DNA from 2 places in the Thalassospira permensis NBRC 106175 genome. Region 2 is predicted to be linked to the other one. Evidence: riboswitches for the same ligand, from Rfam matches in the RefSeq annotation. Region 2 holds a riboswitch; the other holds the start of a gene.
The links. Region 2 has a riboswitch for glycine ahead of gcvT (glycine cleavage system aminomethyltransferase GcvT). Riboswitches for the same ligand answer to the same signal wherever they lie in the genome.
Positions count from the first base shown of each region.

Region 1: another riboswitch for glycine. It lies ahead of SMB34_RS12770 (L-serine ammonia-lyase); the one in region 2 lies ahead of gcvT (glycine cleavage system aminomethyltransferase GcvT).

Region 1 covers NZ_AUNC01000023.1:187,337-194,486, reverse strand. Annotated here, with positions in the region: gene rsfS (ribosome silencing factor) at 1-92, shown strand, start outside; gene rlmH (23S rRNA (pseudouridine(1915)-N(3))-methyltransferase RlmH) at 175-633, shown strand; gene SMB34_RS12780 (hypothetical protein) at 736-1,392, shown strand; gene SMB34_RS12775 (dihydrofolate reductase family protein) at 1,399-1,932, opposite strand; gene SMB34_RS12770 (L-serine ammonia-lyase) at 2,085-3,500, opposite strand; glycine riboswitch at 3,571-3,698, opposite strand; glycine riboswitch at 3,702-3,801, opposite strand; gene gpmI (2,3-bisphosphoglycerate-independent phosphoglycerate mutase) at 4,076-5,668, shown strand; gene SMB34_RS12760 (murein hydrolase activator EnvC family protein) at 5,646-6,995, shown strand; gene SMB34_RS12755 (S41 family peptidase) at 6,992-7,150, shown strand, end outside.
Region 2 covers NZ_AUNC01000001.1:173,036-180,185, forward strand. Annotated here, with positions in the region: gene SMB34_RS00655 (putative bifunctional diguanylate cyclase/phosphodiesterase) at 1-1,341, opposite strand, end outside; gene rnhA (ribonuclease HI) at 1,587-2,030, opposite strand; gene SMB34_RS00665 (homoserine kinase) at 2,037-3,011, opposite strand; gene ispH (4-hydroxy-3-methylbut-2-enyl diphosphate reductase) at 3,044-3,991, opposite strand; gene SMB34_RS00675 (hypothetical protein) at 4,257-4,811, shown strand; glycine riboswitch at 5,047-5,170, shown strand; glycine riboswitch at 5,174-5,276, shown strand; gene gcvT (glycine cleavage system aminomethyltransferase GcvT) at 5,334-6,446, shown strand; gene gcvH (glycine cleavage system protein GcvH) at 6,538-6,909, shown strand; gene gcvPA (aminomethyl-transferring glycine dehydrogenase subunit GcvPA) at 6,913-7,150, shown strand, end outside.

The DNA.
Region 1 (7,150 bases), on a different contig from region 2:
TCCGCCCGGAAGTTCGCGCTTTCTACAACATAGAACAGATGTGGGGCGTTGAAAATCCGGCGCTTAAACAGCAGGCGGCGCGACTGTATTAATACAGTCCGCCCCGGTTTGCCCTGACCACCGCGGGGATTGGCCATCGGTGGTCCCCTTGCGGGCCGGAGCCAGATCGGAAAGATGCAAATTACCCTTGCGGCAGTGGGCCGGATGAAGAACGGCCCCGAGAAAGATCTTTTTGACCATTACGCAGCCCGCCTGCGCTGGCCCTTTGCCGTGCGGGAAGTCGAAGAGAAGAAAAAGCTGCCCCCCAATCAGCTCAAAGACCGCGAGGCGGAGCTTTTACTGGGCGTCATCCCCGAAAGTGCCTTTTTGATCGCACTTGACGAGCATGGCCGCGAATATGGCTCCATCGATTTTGCCGCAAAGCTTGAAGGCTGGATCGATCAATATGCCGGAAATATCGCCTTTGCCATTGGCGGGGCCGACGGGCATGGGGACGCCATCAAAACACGCGCCAATACGCTTTGGTCACTTGGCAAGGCGACATGGCCCCATATGCTGGTCCGCGCCCTGATTGCCGAACAGCTTTTCCGCGCCCACGCCATCCAGACCAACCATCCCTATCACCGGGAATAATCCTCAAAGTCACCAAAAGCATTGGTTCCCCCACTCTTGGATAAGTTGTTTCAAAATTTGTCCATGGGTATTTCTCTATCTGTTTGAGTAGGGGAATTAACGATGCAAAACAGATACTTAAAGATTGCCGCCGCTATCGGTTTGGCAATGCTGACCGGCGCGTGCGCAGCTTCGCGTAGCGTTGTCGAAATTCAGGAACCGGCCAAAATTGAGAACCCGGCGACTGGGCCGGCCGTTAAAATCGTTTCGGTCGAAGACAAACGCCAATTCGAGATTGATCCGTCAACACCGGATATCCCGTCGCTGTCGAATGACGAGATTGATGATGTCACCTTTACATCGCGTGCCTATGCCCGCAAACGCAACACCTATGGAATGGCACTGGGGGATGTTTTGCTACCCGAAGGCAAAACCGTTGCCGATGCTGTCAACAAGGCAATCTCCAACGGCTTCAAACAGGCCGGATACCGTGTTCTTGAACCGGGGGACGCCGAATATGACAGCGCCGACTCCGTCGATGCCGACCTGATCAAGTTCTGGTCATGGTTCGAACCCGGTTTCTGGCAGGTCACGGTGCATAACAAGTCCGAAGTGACGTTGAAGGGCAACGAACTGAACAAGGGCGAACCGGTTACAGTCACCGACAGCTATCAGGAAAAGATGCAGATGGTCCTCGACAGCGACTGGCAAAGCAGTGCTGTTAATGCCCTACGCGAACTTTCCTCAAAGATTGCCCAAAAACTGGAAACGCTTAAGTAACCGGCTTTAACGCAAACCATACTGCATGCGCACGACACCGGACTTGTAGTGCTCCGATGCCACCAGTTTCAGTGTCGTGCCCACAGCATCCCGGCCAAACAGCCGGATGCCATCACCGAGAATTTCGGGGATGATGAACATTTCAAGCTGATCGACAAGGCCGCCAAACAGGAATTGGGTCACAACACTGGCCCCACCGACGATCCAGATATCGCCGGTATCGGACCTGTCATCGCGAAGCTGGCTTGCCAGTTCCACAAGACTACCGCCATAGGCCTCTGTATTGGCCGGGCGGTTATCGGGCAAATCGCGCGATGTCAGGACAATCGTGCGGCGATCTTCATAGGGCCAGTCGCCAAATTCCATCACCTGATCAAAGGTTTTTCGCCCGATGATCAGTGTTCCCACGGTGCCCAGAAAGCCCTCGAAATTGAACTCGCCCGGATCGAATTGATCAAGCCAGTCAACAGCACCATTGGCGCGCGCGATATAGCCATCCAGACTGACCGCGATATAGATGCGGAACAGTTTCTTTTTCATGCTTTGCCCAACCTGTTCGGGGTCTTTGCCCCGTTTTTGATTTCTCAATGATATCAGATTGCAGGCGCAAGGTGGCAAGAATCAGGCCGGATGAAAAACACCCCCGAAACGGCGGCTTCGAGGGTGTTTGGTCGGTATTTCAAACTGTCAGCTCAACATTCGACCACGTTGACATTGACCGCCAGCCCGCCCTGACTGGTTTCCTTGTATTTGCTTTGCATATCAATGCCGGTCTGGCGCATGGTTTCGATTACCTTATCGAGTGACACGGTATGCTGACCATCACCTCGCATTGCCAGACGGGCAGCATTGATCGCCTTGACCGCCCCCATGGTGTTGCGTTCGATGCAGGGTACCTGCACCAGACCGCCAATCGGATCACAGGTCAGGCCAAGGTTGTGTTCCATGCCAATTTCGGCGGCGTTTTCAACCTGTTCGGGCGTACCGCCCATGACGGCACAAAGCGCGCCTGCCGCCATTGAGCAGGCCACACCGACCTCACCCTGACAACCGACTTCGGCGGCCGAGATCGACGCACGCTTTTTATAGATCGAACCAATGGCTGCCGCCGTTAACAGGAATTCGCGTATTTTGCCCTGTGTCACATTGGCCCCGAACCGTTCGTAATAGCGCAGCACGGCCGGAATAACACCCGCCGCCCCGTTGGTCGGGGCGGTCACGACGCGCGAACCGGCAGCATTTTCTTCGTTAACCGCAAGAGCATAAAGATTGACCCAGTCGATCACGGTCAACGGGTCCTTAAGCCCCGCTTCTGGCCGTTCCGTCAGTTCAAGGTAAAGTTTGCGCGCACGCCGTTTGACATTCAACCCTCCGGGCAGGATGCCATCGGTTTTGCAGCCACGCTCAATACAATCCATCATCGCGCGATGCACGCGGTCGACAAATTCCTCGGTCTCGGCAGGTTCACGCCAGCTTTTTTCATTTTCGGCCATGACTTCGGCAATCGACAGCTTTTCCTTTTTACAGATCGCCATCAGTTCATCGGCCGAGGAAAAGGGATAAGGCAGTGTGATGTTATCGCCGGAATATTCCGCACCGCGATCATCGCCCGAGACGATAAACCCACCCCCAACCGAAAAATATTCCTGTTTGTGCAGAACAACACCGTCACGGTCAAAGGCGGTGATCCGCATGCCATTGGGATGTTCAGGCAGGCTTTCGGTCATGTGAAACACAAGATTGGTTTCACGGTTAAAGGCAACCGGATGCGCGCCGTAAAGCTGTAATGCGTGATCTTTATCAATCGCATCCATTGTCGGTGCGATCCGGTCGGGATCAACCGAACGCGGTCGTTCCCCCGAAAGCCCCATGATCACCGCGGTATCGGTGGCATGGCCCTTGCCGGTCAGGGCAAGCGATCCGTAAAGATCAACAATTACCGAGCCGATTTTTTCCAAAAGATTCCGGGCTTCGAGTTCCAGACAGAACCGATAGCCCGCGCGCATCGGGCCGACCGTATGCGAACTCGATGGGCCGATGCCGATGGTATAAAGATCGACAACGGAAAGATTAACGTCTTGCGGACGCTGCTTATTTTCTTCGGTCAAATGGGCCTCCCACGGCTCTTTGTCATGCGGATCAATGCCACATGACGTTATAGAACCGGTGTCTTGCCCCCTCTGTCCCTTGACCTGAGATTGTGCGCCCTGTTGCCAAAAACAAAGAAGTCTTTGACGCCATGGCTTCATCCTTCGGTGGAAATATGGTGCCGGGCATTGGCCCCGTACCGCTTTCTCTCTCCAGAGCCTCAATCCGCAACGGTCCATCTGCCTGAGAGTTTTCGGGGCTATTGCTCCTTCGGCGCCGATCTGATCGCGGGATCAAAGCGGGCTCTCCCATCGCGGTTATTCGAGGTATCACCGTAACGCCCGAGATTACAGGCAGGTGATGATCCTTGTCAAAAAGCGACTTTGCAAGCGCACAAAAAATACCCGGTCGGAAGGCTGTTCAATACCGGCATTCATGATAGATTGCGCGTTGAAAATGCTATGATTGGCAGCGTCTGATGGCGGACCCACCGCGCCCGGCGTCTTTGTACGGATGGCAAAATTACCGGAAAATAACCATCTTTACCGGTAATTCAGCCTTTTACCTTATTTCGTGTACTTTACTTCGTGGGATTATGATTGTGACTGTATCAAATACCGTAAAGCGCCCGCGTCCGGTGGTGCTGTGCATTCTGGATGGCTGGGGTTATCGCGAGGAAAGCAAGGACAATGCGGTTGCATTGGCCAATACCCCTGTTTGGGACGCGCTTTATGCCAACAATCCGACCGGCTTTCTGAAAGCCTGCGGTCTTGATGTAGGCCTGCCCGAAGGGCAGATGGGCAATTCCGAAGTCGGCCATATGAATCTTGGTGCCGGCCGGGTTGTGATGCAGGAACTGCCAAAAATTGACGAGGCTGTCAAAACCGGTTCGATCGCCGATACCGATACCGTCAAAAAGGTTATCGCCAAGCTGAAAGAAAGCGGGGGTGTCTGTCATATCGCGGGGCTTCTGTCCGAAGGCGGGGTGCATTCCCATCAGGCCCATATGGCGGCCCTTGCCAAAATCATCGCATCGGCCGGTGTGCAGGTAAAAATCCATGCCTATCTGGATGGCCGCGATACCGCCCCCAAAAGTGCCGCCAAATTCCTTGAAAAATTCCGCGCACTGATCGGTGATGCCAATGTTGAAATCGTAACCGTCACCGGGCGCTATTACGCCATGGACCGCGACAATCGCTGGGAACGCGTCAGCCAAGCCTATTTCACGATGGTAAAGGGCAAGAATTACGCCGATGGCCGCACCGCTGAAAGTGCCGAAGCCGCAATCCGGGCAGCCTATGATGCCGACACCACGGATGAATTCGTTCTGCCGACCGTGATTGGCGATTATGCCGGCATGAAAGACGGCGACGGACTTTTGATGACCAATTTCCGGGCCGACCGCGCGCGTGAAATTCTGGCCGCGATCTGCGCACCGGACTTTGACGGGTTTGACCGTGGCACCCCGATCAGATTTGCCGTGCAGGCCGGTATGGTTGAATATTCATCCGACCATGCAAAATATATGGATGCGATCTATCCGCCGCAGGTGTTGCCAAATATCTTTGGTGAAGTCGTTTCCAGGGCTGGCATGAAGCAGTTGCGCATCGCGGAAACCGAAAAATATCCGCATGTGTCCTTCTTCTTTAACGGCGGCGAAGAACAGGTTTTCGAGGGCGAAGACCGTATTCTGGTGCCATCGCCCAAGGTCGCGACCTATGATTTGCAGCCGGAAATGTCGGCCCCGGAAGTGACCGAAAAGCTGGTGGCGGCGATCAGGGCTGAAACCTATGATGCGATCATTCTGAACTTTGCCAACCCCGACATGGTCGGCCATAGCGGCATTTTGTCCGCCGCTATCAAGGCCGCCGAAGCGGTCGATACCTGCCTTGGGCAGGTTGTTGATGCGGTTAAATCGGTGGGCGGCGTGATGTTCGTTACCGCCGATCACGGGAACTGTGAGATGATGGTGGATCCGGAAACCGGCGAGCCGCACACCGCGCATACGCTTAATCTGGTGCCGACCATTCTGGTGAATGGACCCGAAGGCGCGACACTGGAAAATGGTCGCCTGGCCGACGTGGCACCGACTTTGTTGCAGCTTCTCGGGCTACCGCAACCGGCGGAAATGTCCGGCAAACCGTTGATCAAGGGTTTGAAAGGGAATGATGCGCTTCTTGCGAACTGATCTGCGTTCCAAGACCGCCCTGCCTGCGCTGGCTGTGATTGCAGCCATGATCGCGGGCGGGGCAGCGCCGTCTTTTGCCCAGTCGCTACGCAAGGTCGACAGTCAGCTTGATAAACTTGAAAGCCAGCTGTCAGAGCAGCAAAAGCAGGAAGAATTCCTGGCGCGTAAATCGCGCGAACTCTGGACCGAGGAACAGGCGCTTCAATCCGAAGCCATTTCGGTCGCCAGACGCGCCCAGCGCCTTGAAACAACCCTGACCGATCTTGAAGATCAGCTTGCCGAACTTGAAGTGCGCGAAAAGCGGGCCGCCACCAGCCTTGAAGACAAAGCCGGGCAATATGCCCGCATCCTGATGGCCTTGCAGCGTTTGTCGACCACCCCGCCCGAAGCTGTGATCGCCCTTCCGACCAGCCCGCAGGATACATTGCGGTCAGCCATCCTGTTAAAGGCCGCCCTACCCGGTGTTGAACAGCATGCGCGCGATTTGCGCGCCGAGCTTGAAGAAATTGGCACCCTTCGCGAAGACATCCGAACGCGCCGCAGCGAAATGGCAGCCGCCACCAAAGAATTACAGGCAGAGCGCCAGTCACTGGCCGCCCTGCTTAACGAAAAGCGCAAACTGCGTTCGGAAACCGAGGCCGAGGCCAAAATGGCATCGCGCGCCGTCAATGAACTGGCGACCGAGGCAAAATCATTGGGCGATCTTCTGGAAAGCCTGAAAAAGCGGGCGGAAGGCGTTCCCGAACCCCGCATGAAACCGGAACGCCAGATCGCCAAGCGCACAGAACCCAAACCGGCCCCGGCCCCATCGACAATTGCCAGAAACGAGCCGCCCGCCACCCCTGCGGAAAAAACAGCCCCTGCCAGCAAGGCGCCATCGGCAAATGATGAAGAGCTTTCTGTCGGCAGTTCGATCACGCTGGCACACGGACAATTGCGTATGCCCGCAAGCGGAAAGGTCGTTACATTGTTTGGTGAACGGTCCCGCGGACCGGACGGACTGGCGGTTACACATTCCAAAGGGATCGAGATCGACACACGCCCAAACGCGCAGGTCGTATCGCCCTTTGACGGCAAAGTTGTATTCGCCGGGCCCTTCCGTGGCTATGGCCGCCTCTTGATTATCGAACACGGCGAAGGATACCATAGCCTTATCGCTGGTTTTGATCGGCTCGACAGTGTGGTAGGACAATATCTGTTGGCGGGTGAACCTGTTGGAATAATGGGTGAATTATCGCCTAAACTCTATCTGGAGATGCGCCATGACGGTGAAGCGATCAATCCGCTTCCCTGGCTGGCCTCGAAAAACGGCAAGGTAAGTGGATGAAAACCTCTCGATTGGCAGTATTCGCACTCGCTACCGGCATGACTTTGGGCCTTGCTTCGCCCGCGCTGGCGCAATCTTCACCAACAACATCAGCCGAAACCTATCGGCTGCTGAACCTGTTTGGCGATGTGTTTGAACAGGTGAAATCGAAATAT
Region 2 (7,150 bases):
GATGGCAAATTCATCGCCGCCAAGGCGGGCGGCGGTATCGGAATCACGGATGATCCGTGACAGGCGCTGCCCCATTTCCTGGATCATCAGATCGCCGACATCATGGCCAAAGTGATCGTTGATGTCCTTGAATCGGTCCAGATCGACAAACAGCACCGTGACCCCGCGCTGGAACCGGCGGGCGGATAGCAATGCCTGACGCAGACGGTCAAGGAACAGGGTGCGGTTCGGCAGGCTGGTCAGGACGTCATGCACGGCGAGATGGCGCATGCGGGCTTCGGTCTGTTTGCGTTCGGTAATGTCGGTATAGGTCGCAACGTAACCGCCGCCGGGCATCGGGTTGTGGTCCACCTGAACGACCCGGCCATTCGGGCGGGTGCGTTCCATGCGGTACGGTTCGCGACGGCGCGCAATCGCCACCCGGTCGGAAATCAGGGCCTGAATGCTGACATCGCCATATTCGCCGCGTTCGGCGTTGTAACGCAGGATATCGGAAAGCGGTGTGCCTTCCTTGACCAGATCGCGCGGCAGGTTCAGCAATTCGATATAGCGTTCGTTCCAGACCATCAGGTTCAGGTCCTGATCGAACAGGCAGATGCCTTGGCCGATATTGTGAAGGGTTGCTTCGAGAAGGGCCTGTTTGCGCTGGGCTTCTTCCTGTGCCTGCCCTTGCAGGGTCACCATTTCATTATATTCGCGAATCAGAAGACCCAGTTCATCGGAACTGTTCCATTCCACCGGACGGCGCAGGCGGCCATGCTTGGTCATGCGGATGGAATGCAAAAGCCGGTTCAGCGGTTCCTTGATCGACCGTTTGTTGGCGATCAGAAGGCTGGCGGCGACAACCGCAATCAGCAGACCGAACAGGATCATGTCGATCACCATCCGGCGGAACAGCAAATCCTGAACACGGGCTTCTGTGAAGTAAATCACAAGTTCGCCGACGTCATGACGCACATTATTGCGTTCAAAGAACACGCGCCGTGACAGACGCAGGGTGTCGTTCAGTTCGGATTGTGACACGCCGGTATGGGCAAATTCGGTGCCGTCAGCACCCAGTGCCAGCACGGCGACAATATCGCGATCCCGGCTCATGGCATTCAGGGCGGATTCGATATTGTCGACATCCAGATACCAGAACGGTGTCGCCAGAACGCGGGCATTGATGTCGGCGGTCTGTTCGATTTTTTCAGTCAGGTCGTCACGCAGAACCGTGTAACTGACGTATCCGAAGACAACGAACAGCGCGAGGGAGAACAAGGAAACCAGCGGCAGCGCGATAAAAAGCAATCGGCTGCTAAGCGACTTCCGTTGTAAAAAGCCGTACGATCCGCGCGACAAGCGTATTTCTCCTCGGCACCCACTATCGACTAGTTAATGGCAACCATACCCGACCTTAGGATGGGGTCCAACACCCCTGACACTGACGTTACTCAATCTGGAAGTCAGCCCAAAAGCAAGTTTGATTTCATTTTTTTCATATAGCGTTCACAAAAAGCAATCCGATCCATCTATTTTGGATCGAAGTGCAGCAGCTTCAAGCACTTGTATGCCAGTTTATTTCGGATTTCTTATTTAGGGCGGGTTTATTTCGGCACGGCCTGACGGGCGAGTTCGTCGCACCGTTCGTTTTCCGGGTGTCCGGCGTGTCCTTTGACCCAGTGCCATTCAACTTTATGCGTTTTAAGAGCTTCCAGAAGCCTTTGCCAAAGCTCGACATTTTTGACGGGCTTTTTATCCGCCGTTTTCCAGCCGCGTTTCTGCCAGCCGAAAATCCATTTGGTAATTCCGTCGCGGACATAGCTGCTGTCGGTGTAGATATCGACAACACAGGGACGCTTTAACGCTTCAAGCGCGCTGATGGCGGCCATCATTTCCATGCGGTTGTTGGTGGTTTCCGGATCGCCGCCCGACATTTCCTTTTCCACGCCATTAAATCGCAGGATCGCGCCCCAGCCACCGGGGCCGGGATTGCCGCTGCACGCGCCGTCGGTATAAATTTCGACGCGTTTATTGTCCGTTCCGGTCATGTAATTCTATTCCTCGCCCAGGCCATAGGCACTGGCACTGTCGATCCGTTGATGGAAACGCAGTTTATTGATGTATTCGCGCGGGTTTTTCGGCGTAACCAGCGCGTCCTTGGGCGTGTTGATCCAGTCATAAAGACGGGTCAGCAGGAACCGCAAAGACGCCCCGCGTGCAAGGATCGGAAGGGCGGCCAGTTCGTCATCTGACAATGCACGCACCTTGCCATAGCTTGACAGAAGGTTGCGGGCCTTGGTGACGTTGAAACTGTTATCAGGTTCGAAACACCAGGCATTCATGCAGATCGCAATGTCATAGGCCAGAAGGTCATTGCACGCGAAATAGAAATCGATCAGGCCCGATACGTCATCCTTGCCCGGGAAGAAAAACACGTTATCGGGGAAAAGGTCGGCATGGATCACGCCCGCAGGCAACTGATGGGGCCAGTTGGCTTCAAGAAAGGCCAGTTCATCCTCGATCAGTTTTTCAAGGCCGGGCTGAACGCCGTTGGCATCGGCACGGCAGCTTTCAAACAGCGGGCGCCAGCCCGTAACGCTTAGCGCATTGCCAAGATACATGTCGAAATCCTGACCGGCGGTGTGCAGTTGCGCCAGTGCTGCACCAAGCCCGGTGCAGTGATGGGGCATGATCCGGCGTGGCGACATGCCGTTCAGGAAGGATGTGATGGCGGCCGGACGTCCGCACAAACGGCGTAACGCAACCCCGTCCTTGCCGTGGATCGGTGTCGGGCAATTCAGCCCCTTGGCCGACAGATGATCCATCAGGCCCAGATAAAACGGCAGGTCATCCGGGTTCACACGCTTTTCATACAGGGTCAGGATGAAGGATGCCTGATCGGTCTGAAGCAGGAAGTTGGTATTTTCGACACCCTCGGCGATTCCCTTGAACGAAATCACGGTGCCGATATCGTATTCGGCAACAAAACGGGCGATATCTTCGTCAGAAACGTCGGTATAGACGGCCATGGGATATCCGGATTTCCTGCATCAGGGCGGGGTTAGCTGGCAAGCTGGCGGGGCAGCTTGAAGGTGACGTTTTCATTGGTCAAAGTCAGGGTTTCGACCGTGACGTTATAACGTTCACGGCAGGCATCGATGACTTCCTCGACCAGGATTTCCGGGGCGGATGCGCCCGCGGTAATGCCAAGCGTCGAAATACCGTCAAGCTTGGACCAGTCGATATCCTTGGCGCGTTCGACCAGAACCGAACGGTCACATCCTTCGCGTTTGGCGACTTCGACCAGACGGTTCGAGTTTGACGAGTTTGGCGCGCCCAGAACCAGAATGGCATCGGCATCGGTCGCGATCAGCTTGACCGCGTGCTGGCGGTTGGTGGTCGCATAGCAGATGTCTTCTTTTTTCGGGACCTCGATCGCCGGGAAGCGGCGTTGCAGGATCGAGATGATCTTGGCCGTATCGTCCAGCGACAGGGTGGTCTGGGTCACAAACGCAAGGTTTTCGGGGTTTTCGACCTGAAGGTTTTCGGCGTCTTCTTCGGTCTCGATCAGGGTCATGCTGCCCGGTGGCAACTGCCCCATGGTGCCGATGACTTCGGGATGACCGGCATGGCCGATCAGAAGGATATGTTTGCCATCTGCATGGTGGCGTTCAGCCCCACGATGGACCTTGGACACCAGCGGGCAGGTCGCATCAAGATATTCAAGCTGGCGGCTTTCGGCGGCTTCGGGGACCGATTTCGGCACACCGTGCGCGGAAAAGATTACTGGCACGCCATCCGGGACGCTATCGAGTTCATCGACAAAAACAGCGCCCATATCGCGCAGGCGGTCGACCACGAATTTGTTGTGGACGATTTCGTGGCGGACATAGACTGGCGCGCCATACTTTACCAGCGCCTTTTCGACGATCTCGATCGCACGATCCACCCCCGCACAGAAACCGCGCGGGTTGGCAAGGATGATCCGAAGGTCGGCTTTGTCAGACATGATACGGGTCCGAATGTTCATGATGCGCGGCATATCGCCGCGATTATTCAAATGTCTTCGTTACATAACCCGCCAGCACCGTGCACGCAATGACAGACACCGTGTAAAGATGCATGTTCAGCTATGTCCGGCCATGTATTTACGCCCCATACCGCGATTTGAAACGGAAGCGGGTTGTGTCGCCATATCGGAGCGAATAGACTGCGCGCGGTTGTGCCCATGGTGGGGGATGACCGCGAATTTGACCAGTTCTATAGAGGCTTGGATGACGATTGCGAACGGACTGCGGCGTGTTTGTGCATTGGGTTTGGTGTCGTTTGCCGGTTTTCTGGCGGCGTGCAGCAGCAACCCGTTCGAAGAGCAGCCGGTTCCGGCATGTCCGCGGGCCTTCCTGCCCAATGATACCGCCCGACTGGTGCAGTTCAGCGGTCAGGGCAAGGACCTGACCGATGTGATCCTTGAAGCCGAATTTGGCGGTTATCTGGGTGATTGCGGTTATGACCTTGATGACAAGATCCTGAACGTCGTGATCAGCCCGGTGATCAATGCCGAACTGGGCCCGGCCGCACAGGGCCGCAACGCAAAACTCCAGTATTTCGTAGCCCTTAAGGACCCGTCTGGCGAGTTTATCCAGAAGAATCTGTTTGATGTCGACATGGCGTTTCCGAGCAATTTGAACCTGGCGCGGTATCGCGACGAGCAGGTGACTTTGAACGTGCCGCTGGACGATATCTGGGCCGGTCCGGACTATGAAATTTACCTTGGTTTCCAGCTGAGTGCCGATCAGCTTGATTACAATCGACGCTTCGGAAAAAATTAATAATCCGGCCTATTATTCATTTTTAGTGAGTAATCAAATCCCGCCCGCCTCGCGTGGCGGGATTTTCGTTTCTGAACAAAAGTTCGTTTTCGGTAATCCTCATACAAAATAATGGACATTTGCCGGAGGGGCAAAAAAGGGCTTTTAATCCTCATACCAATGGATGGGGTGGAGAGGATATGATTTTTGGGGCTGGTCTGGTCGGATTCAAATCCGTATAAGGAGGCATACCCAAATGATCCCCGTGGGAGAGTGCCACGGTCTTGATTGATGTGCGTGATTACATCGATAGGGATTGCGCGGACGCCGAAGGAGCAACCACCCCGGAAACTCTCAGGCAAACGGACCGCGGGGAGATGGGACTCTGGAAAGCAGGCGGCATCGAACATGGATGTGCGCCTCGCCGAAGATGTAAGCAGACCGGTATTCAAACCGGCTGTGATTCTTTCAGGCTCCAAGACAGAGGGGGACGTGGTTGGCCACTGGTCGGCTATGTTTCGCAACGCCTGTCTGGAGACCTTGATGGCCGATCATCAAACCGAACTGCTGAAAACCGCCCTTTATGATTTGCATGTGGAACTGGGTGCCAAGATGGTGCCGTTTGCCGGTTATGACATGCCGGTGCAATATCCGCTGGGGGTGAAGGGCGAACATCTGCATACCCGTGCGAAGGCCGGTCTGTTTGATGTTTCGCATATGGGGCAGGTCCGCCTGACCGGCGAACATCGCGTCGCCGAGCTTGAAAAGCTCGTACCCGGTGACATCGCGATCCTCAAACCCGGCCGCACCCGTTATTCCGCCTTCACCAATGACGATGGCACGATTTTGGATGATCTGATGATCACCAATGCGGGCGACAGCCTGTTTCTGGTGATCAATGCCGCATGCAAGGATGATGACATTGTCCATATGCGGGCCAATCTGGATAACGGTGTGGAGCTGATCGAGATTGATGACCGCGCATTGATGGCATTGCAGGGCCCGGATGCCGCCCGCGTGCTGGCGCGGTTTGCACCCTCGGTTGCCGAGATGAAATTCATGAGCTTTGCCGAGATCGATATTGCCGGTATCGCGTGCTTTGTCACTCGGTCGGGCTATACCGGCGAAGACGGGTATGAGATTTCCGTGCCGAACGAGCGCGCCGAAGATCTGGCGCGCAAGTTGTTGGCAGAGGACGAGGTCGAGGCGATTGGCCTTGGCGCGCGCGATTCGCTGCGTCTTGAAGCCGGTCTTTGCCTGTATGGCAACGATATCGATACCACGACCACCCCGGTCGAAGGCGACCTTAACTGGATCATCAACAAGCGTCGTCGCGAAGAAGGCGGGTTCAAGGGGGCGGATGTCATCCTTGATCAGCTTGCCAATGGCGCGGATCGCAAACGTGTCGGGATCAAACCCGAAGGCAAGGCCCCGGCGCGTGAACATACGCCGGTCTTGAACAGTGACGGCGAAGAAATTGGCGAAATCACCAGCGGTGGTTTCGGCCCGACCGTGGATGGCCCGATTGCGATGGGATATGTCGCAATTGAATTTGCCGCCCCGGGTACCAAAGTCGATCTGATGGTGCGCGGCAAGGCACGCCCGGCGGAAATCGTCGAGCTGCCGTTTGCGGCACATCGTTACTATCGCGGCTGATCATCAGAAAAAAAAGAGTTCGGGCAGCGTTTGCGGCCCGCAAAAGATACCGAGATTTTAGAGACAACTGATCTTACAGGGACGAATTACCATGGCTAAAAAATTCTCGCAGGAACATGAATGGGTTGAATATGAAGACGGTGTCGCGACCGTTGGCATTACCGATTACGCCCAGCAGTCGCTTGGCGATATCGTTTATGTCGAGCTGCCGGAAGTTGGCAAAAAGCTGACCAAGGATGGCGATGCGGCGGTTGTCGAATCGGTCAAGGCCGCCAGCGACGTTTATGCGCCGCTTGATGGTGTCGTTGTCGAAGCCAACGAAGAGCTTGATGACAATCCGGCACTGGTGAACGAAGCCCCGGAAAGCGATGGCTGGTTCTTCCGCATGGAACTTTCCGATGAGTCCCAGCTTGATGAGCTGATGGACGAAGCTGCGTATAAAGACTTTGTCGAAGGCCTTTAAGATATGCGTTATCTTCCGCTAACCAGTGCGGATCGCGCCTCGATGCTTGAAACCATCGGGGCCGGGTCCGTTGACGAGTTATATAGCGACGTGCCCGACGGCGCGTTGCTGTCCGAGCCGGTCGATCTGCCATATCATCTTGGTGAATTGCAGGTCGAGCGCGACATGGCGAAACTGGCCGCCAAAAACATGGGCACGGCCAGCGTGCCAAGTTTCCTGGGGGCGGGGGCGTATCGCCACC